DNA from 2 places in the Treponema primitia ZAS-2 genome. Region 2 is predicted to be linked to the other one. Evidence: riboswitches for the same ligand, from Rfam matches in the RefSeq annotation. Region 2 holds a riboswitch; the other holds the start of a gene.
The links. Region 2 has a riboswitch for cobalamin ahead of TREPR_RS16580 (sirohydrochlorin cobaltochelatase). Riboswitches for the same ligand answer to the same signal wherever they lie in the genome.
Positions count from the first base shown of each region.

Region 1: it holds a riboswitch for cobalamin, as region 2 does, so the genes downstream of both, TREPR_RS10505 (formate/nitrite transporter family protein) here and TREPR_RS16580 (sirohydrochlorin cobaltochelatase) in region 2, are expected to answer to the same signal.

Region 1 is NC_015578.1:2,400,687-2,404,095, reverse strand. It holds gene mtaB (tRNA (N(6)-L-threonylcarbamoyladenosine(37)-C(2))-methylthiotransferase MtaB) at 1-800, shown strand, start outside; tRNA gene TREPR_RS10510 (tRNA-Lys) at 837-909, shown strand; cobalamin riboswitch at 1,215-1,430, shown strand; gene TREPR_RS10505 (formate/nitrite transporter family protein) at 1,703-2,536, shown strand; gene TREPR_RS10500 (ATP dependent DNA ligase) at 2,658-3,409, opposite strand, start outside.
Region 2 is NC_015578.1:3,813,256-3,816,664, forward strand. It holds gene TREPR_RS16570 (TonB-dependent receptor plug domain-containing protein) at 1-1,519, opposite strand, end outside; cobalamin riboswitch at 1,618-1,747, opposite strand; adenosylcobalamin-variant (AdoCbl-variant) riboswitch at 1,831-1,910, shown strand; gene TREPR_RS16580 (sirohydrochlorin cobaltochelatase) at 2,079-2,987, shown strand; gene TREPR_RS16585 (ABC transporter substrate-binding protein) at 2,984-3,409, shown strand, end outside.

The DNA.
Region 1 (3,409 bases), 1.4 Mb from region 2:
AAGCGGTACTCACCGGGGTAAACCTCAACCAGTACGAGGCGAATACAGGTTCCCAGAGTACAAGTCTGGGGGACTTGCTGGAGTACCTTCTGGCAAATACCCGGACCATCGCAATTCGCCTTTCCTCTCTTGAACCGGACTGTCTGACCGAGCCTTTTCTCCGGGTCCTGGCCCATGATCGCATACGTCCCCATTTTCACCTGTCGGTCCAGTCCGGCAGCCCCCTGGTCCTGGAGCGTATGCGCCGCCCCTACGGTCCGGAAGCCGTGGAAAGCGCCATCCGCCGCCTCCGGTCCCTGCGGGACGACCCCTTCCTGGCCTGCGACATCATCACAGGCTTTCCCGGAGAAACCCCCGCTGAATTTGAGAAAACCCGTGAACTTTGCCAAAAAGCCGACTTTGCCTGGATCCACGCCTTCCCCTATTCCCCCCGTCCCGGCACACCAGCCTACGCTTTCAAGGACCATATCCCCGAGCGGGAAGCGGTCAGCCGGGTGGAAGCCCTAATCGCCCTGGCCCGCCAAGGCCGCGCCGCCTACATCAGCCGCCAGGCCGGAAAAACCGTGGATGCCATTGTGGAGGAAAGCCCTGTCACTATGGAATCTCAAGGGTGTACTTCTTTTGTAAGCGCTTTATCAGAAAATTACTTACATTTGAAATTACCCCTGGAGGCGGATCAGCCGCCCCTTTCCCCGGGAAGCGTCCTTCGCTGCCGCATCCTGGAACCGGCGCCTCCGGATACCCACTTTGACGCGGTGGCGCTTCCAAAAATGCCGGAAAATTCCCTTTCAGAGCCTTGACTTTTACCTGTGTAACCGGGTAAAGTACTTGAACCCGGGCCGCTAGCTCAGTAGGTAGAGCAACGCCCTTTTAAGGCGTGGGTCGCCTGTTCGAATCAGGCGCGGCTCAAAGGTATTTCTAGTCCTCGTAAGCAATTACGGGGACGTTTTTTTTCAAAAAACAAAGATTGGGTGACAACTGTACGTACTTTTCTCCTCACAGAGGAATGATGGCGTTCGCCTAATGCTCCGGGTAGCATGGGCTGCGGTCAATAGAAGCGGGAATGAATAGCCAGGGGAATAGCTGGTATCATCTAAGGATCAGCCGTACTGAAGCGGGACAAGCACTGTAAAAATAATACCATAAATAAGAAACAATCCAAAAAATCAATCAAAACAAGAAAAATTCAACAAGAAAAATTCCGCTTGACAGAATGGCAGGGCTACTGTAGATTTCAGTTAGTATATTTCAAAGGAAGGGAGGTGATCGGTATTGACTGAGATTCCTCCGCTATCCCGTAACTGTGAGTGGGTTTTCCATCATTAACGGTCACTGGCCAGACTAAAATCCGACTGGGAAGGCCGATGGAAATGTCCGGTGAGTAGCCGGAGCCCATAAGCCAGGAGACTTTGATATATGGTTGCGTTTTTTTTAAGGCTCGTGGGTTAGTCTGAAAAGTTGTTTCTTTATAACAGCCTGTTTTTTGTTTTTTTCCTATCCAGGGAGGATGTGTGCATATCCATCACCATGGCTGTGCCCTGTTTTTCGGTTTTTATAGGAATGGAGTCTGGCACGGGTGGTCCGGTCGGGCAATGCAGAACGCGCAATTTCTTTGTTCCTTGGCCTCTGTCTTCTTGCATTCCTCTCCGCTTGTGGAAGGCAGAGGTTTTTTTTAAACTATTTTTTTAAAGGGGTATTATCTATGGAAGCACGTTCACCTGCTGAAATCTTAGCGTACACCAGCGATGCCGGGGTCACCAAGGTCCGACGAAACCTGTTTCAGGAACTAATCCTGGCATTCCTGGCGGGAGTCTTTATTGCATTTGCCTCCGAGGGATCCAACATGGCTGCCTTCAACCTCTTTGCGGACCCGAACACCTACGGGCTTGGTAAAGTGTTGGCCGGCGCGGTGTTCGGTACCGGGCTGATGCTGGTGGTATTGGCCGGGGGCGAATTGTTTACCGGCAACACCCTGATCGCCGTGGCTGCCCTGGACCGGAAGATCAAGGTCCGGGAACTGTTGTGCAACTGGCTGGTGGTCTACATCGGCAACCTCATCGGGAGTCTGTTCATTGCCTACATGATGAAGGAATCCGGGCTCTTTAACAGCGGTGCCAATGTTCTTGGCGGCCAGACTATCAAGATCGCCGCATATAAGACGGCTCTGCCTTTCCACTCGGCATTTTTCTTAGGGATCATGTGTAACTGGCTGGTGTGTCTGGCTGTATGGGTTTCCTACGGCTCCAAAGACCTGACCGGCAAAATCCTGGCTATCTTTTTCATCATCTGTTTGTTCATCACTTCCGGGTTCGAGCACTCGGTAGCCAATATGTATTATATTCCTGCGGGTATCTGGGCAAAAGCGAACCCGGCCTGGGTGGAAGCTTCCCATGTAGCGGCAGATGCTTTGGCAAATCTTAACTGGGGAACTTTCTTTTACAAAAACCTCCTCCCGGTAACTCTGGGCAATATCGTAGGTGGCGCAGGCATGGTGGGCTTGCTGTACTGGCTGTCACTTAAAAAAAAGGCCGCCTGAAGTTTTTTGTGCAGTGAAAATGTCCTTGTAAAAAACAACAGACATAAAAAAATATCAATATAGTTTTATTAATATATCACAAAGGAAGCGGGGTGAAACTCCCCCGTTTCCTTTGTCGCTATTACCCAATCTGCATCCATCCGGTCTTTACCTCTTTTTCGATACAGCGCCGGCATAGAGCCATGATTTGTTCTTCGCTTTCCGATATACGTACCTCGATGGACAGAGGTTCTGCACGGCCTGCGCTAAAATTGGTATACGAAAAAACAAAGGATGGATAATCCGGCGTTCCCCCTTTATTTGTACGCCATACTACATATTTTTGTACCATCATAGAGGATGATTCCTTTTTATACACCCGCCGGAACAGTACTTTTGAGGGCGCAGTTTCGGTGGGCAACGACATAACTGTTGGGGACAGCGCGGTTTGTACCGGAATTTGGGACAGGCGCAGATCAACAGGGTTTACTTTCTTGTCATCCCGGAACCGCTCAATAACTGCGGATACAAAACTATAGCCGGGGGCGGCGCCGATTTTGTTCAGGCCGCTTTTCTGTAAAGCAAGCAGGGGATTACGGATTAGCCCTGCGGCATTTTCGGTGAGTACATCATTGACAGACAGTTCTACTACCAATTCAGGTTTAACAAGGTGGAACGCCGCATGATTTGAATCAACTTCCACATAATTTGACGGAATTTTCTGCGCCATAAGGCGGCTGTAAAGGGATTTCTTCTGTTCCGTTGTCAAGCCGTTCCCGGTGCGCCCTATTATTTGATATTGATCCGCTTCGCCGTCTTCTTTTTTCATAAGCGCATAGAGTAGGCTTCGTACCGCGCCACCGCCGTCCGCCTCGGAAAAGCCTACTACTGCTG
Region 2 (3,409 bases):
GATCAACTAATCCGGTATTATTATTGGTATCGATCTCATTAAAAAGTTCAGTGTAATAGCCGTTTAGTTGAAGGAAGCCCCACTGGTTTGAATATTCTGCGCCTATATTAAAACTGGCCGAATATTCAGGGTCCAGATCCAGAGTGGGAATAATATGATACGGGTCTGAGCCGGTATTGGTATAGTCCCGATAGAGTTCGTTAAAGGCAGGAGCCCGATAACCCATACCTGCACCGCCGAGCACACGGAAGCCATCAAAAAAATAGTACATCCCCGACAGTTTTGGTGCTGCCATAAAACCGAATTGGGAATTCCGTTCTACCCTGACGCCCCCAAGCAGGGAATATTTGTCTTCCCTGAACCATTCGGCCTGAAAGAAAATTGCTTCCTTGTCTATAGCCGCAGTATCAGTAAATTCGAAATGTTCCATAGTATTATAGGCTACCTCAAGGCCTCCGGTAAAAAGGAAATTTGGGAGCCCTTCATACACAGCCTGTGCATCCAGGACAGCGAGGTTTTCATTCTCGTGTTTCTTTCCGGTAGTCCAGGTATCGGTACGTTTTTCATAGGCATCATTATCTCGTTGGTAGAAAGTATCGTAAAGCTTTACCGTAAGGTTTGTGTTTTCAAGGGGCATAAAATCCATTTCAACGTATCCGCCGGTCCGCAAATACTCGTTCTGTGCCAGAGAAAGGTTTTTAGTCCGGCTGTTTCTACTCCAATCACCGGTCTGCATCTGCATAAAGGAAGCGCCAAAGCGCAGTTCGGAGGTATCTCCCAGGGGAATAGCCGTATCAAGACTGCCGCCGCCCTGATAATACTCGGGCAGGATCGAGACATCCTCATCTTCCCCATAGTAAAATGCTCTCCGGCTGCCTTCCAGGGTCAGCAAGTTTCGCAGGGGACCGATGGAAAATCCCGTAGTAACCGTGGCATCCTGTTCCCGAAGGGGATCAAAATCATCAAAGGGGTCCGGTTTGGCGGAAGTTTTTGGGTCGTCATAGGCAAAAAGAAAGCGATTTTGCAGGGATGTTGAGAGAGAAAAAGTCTCTTGAGGCTTTTTAGTAATAATATTTATTACCCCCCCTATGCTTTCAGAGCCATAGAGGGCGGACTGGGGACCCCGGACTATCTCAATGCGTTCCACATCCCCTGCGGGTATGGTTGCACCCCTGAGCCGCTGGCTTGTCCTCCCGGCAATCCGCCTGCCGTTTACCAGATAGAGTATTCGGCCCTGGTCCATGCCCTGGAGCATGACATAGTCGCCCATGGCGCCGCTCCAATACATAAGCCCATAGTCGTCAAGCACATCCCCTACAGTAGCGGCGCCGGAATTTCCGATTTCCTCTGCGGTGATGACCTCGGTCGCCACCGGTGAATCTTTCAGACGCTTTTCGGCACCCGTTCCTGTGACGGTGATATCCTCAAGCTGATGAATTGGCTGGATGTTTTCTTCAGCGGCCAAAGAAGCCCCAAAACCAATGCACAGAACTGCTGCTATTTGAAAAGAAAAACGCATCTTTCCTCCTCGGGAATTTATCTGACCCAAGGAGGATAAGGAAAAAGGTGCAAGAACCGGAAAACGGCTTTTACCCTAACGTCCTTCCTTCGAGGGTTCAGGTAATAAGCACAAGGACCGTCTCCCGGCTTCCGGCTCGTTAGTCCGGTTACGATGGCGGGACCGCTACGGATTCTCACCGTATTCCGATATCCCTGTGCGGGAATTACCATACTCCGGATATTCTGTGCCGTCAAGTCCGAATATTTCAAAATTGAAAAATTATAAAAAAGTTGAAAATTTCTATTGACAAACCATTCCGCATCATACAATAATATAAAAGATATTGGGGAAGTTGGGTGAAAGTCCCACGCAAGTGCGTTACCGTTATAGCCGGGGTACCAAGGTTGTATTTCTTTGCGCAAACCAAGGAATATGAAATGTATTTCATAAGCCATGGTGCGGTGCGCCATGGCTTTTTTATGGCAGCCCACATGACTTACGGTGCTATTTGCCCCAATATACACCAATGGAAATTCGGGAAATTGTTTCCCTGAGATTCTTGCAAGGAGCGAATAGTATGAAAAGTTTCACGAGAACAGGAGTAGTTTTCGCACTACCCCTGTTAATCACCCTTCTCCTTCCGGCTTGCGCGGGGAACTTCGTTGCACGTAGTGGCAGTTCAAAAGCTGCGGTGGGGGAGAAAAAACCGGTTGTCCTGGTGGTCAGTTTCGGCACTAGTTACAATGATACCAGGGCAAACACTATTGGGGCCATTGAAAAAGCTATTGCCGCCGCGTACCCGAACTATGAGCAGCGCCAAGCCTTTACCAGCCAGATCATCATAGATAAGCTGCGCAAGCGGGATGGACTTCAGATTGACAATATCACTGAGGCCATGAACCGACTTAAGGCTGACGGGGTAAAGGAACTGGTGGTCCAGCCTACCCACGTCATGAACGGCCTTGAATATGACGAGATGCAGGAGGCCATCAAGCCTTTTAGTAAAGATTTTACTAAACTCAGCTACGGTCTGCCCCTGCTCATCTCCGACTCGGATTATACCGAAGTGGTCAATATTATAACGAACGATACAAAACAGTACGCTGCAGACGATACCGCCGTTGTTTTCATGGGCCACGGTACAGAGCATGAAGCAAATGCTACCTATTCAAAACTAGATACCCTGTTAAAAGCCAAGGGCTTCAGCCGATATATCATCGGTACCGTGGAAGCCACACCTTCCCTGGACGACGTCATTGCCCAGGTAGACGCATTGAATGTTAAAAAAGTAGTATTATTCCCCTTTATGATCGTCGCCGGGGACCATGCCAATAATGATATGGCCGGAGATGAGGAAGATTCCTGGAAAACGATCCTTGAATCCAAGGGCTATACGGTACGGGCGGTATTGCGGGGTCTCGGTGAATATCCGGGGATCCAAGCCATGTTTGTACGCCACGCCGGAGATGCCATAGGTAATTCGTGAGAATTCAACAGCCCTTACTGTTACTGTGGATTGGCTGCCTCTTTTTTCTGTTAAATTCCTGTAACAAGGGGAGGGATACTGCTCTCTCCCCATCTCAGGAAAACGCCATTAGTTTTATTGATGACGATGGAAAAGCGGTCAGTCTGGATGAAAAGCGGCGGCGGATCATTTCCCTGTATTCCGCCCACACGGAGAACCTTTTCGCCATAGGGGCGGGAAATAGCCTTATCGGCGGCCATACTACCTGTACCTGGCCGCCCGAAGCGGCTTCCTTTGCGGTTTACGATTACAACGGCGACCCAGAGTATATCATCGCTGCGGAACCGGATCTGGTGCTGATCCGCCCCTTTATCCGCAGGCGCAGTCCCGGCTACATCGCGGAAATTGAAAAGGCAGGGATACTTGTGGTATCCCTGTACCCG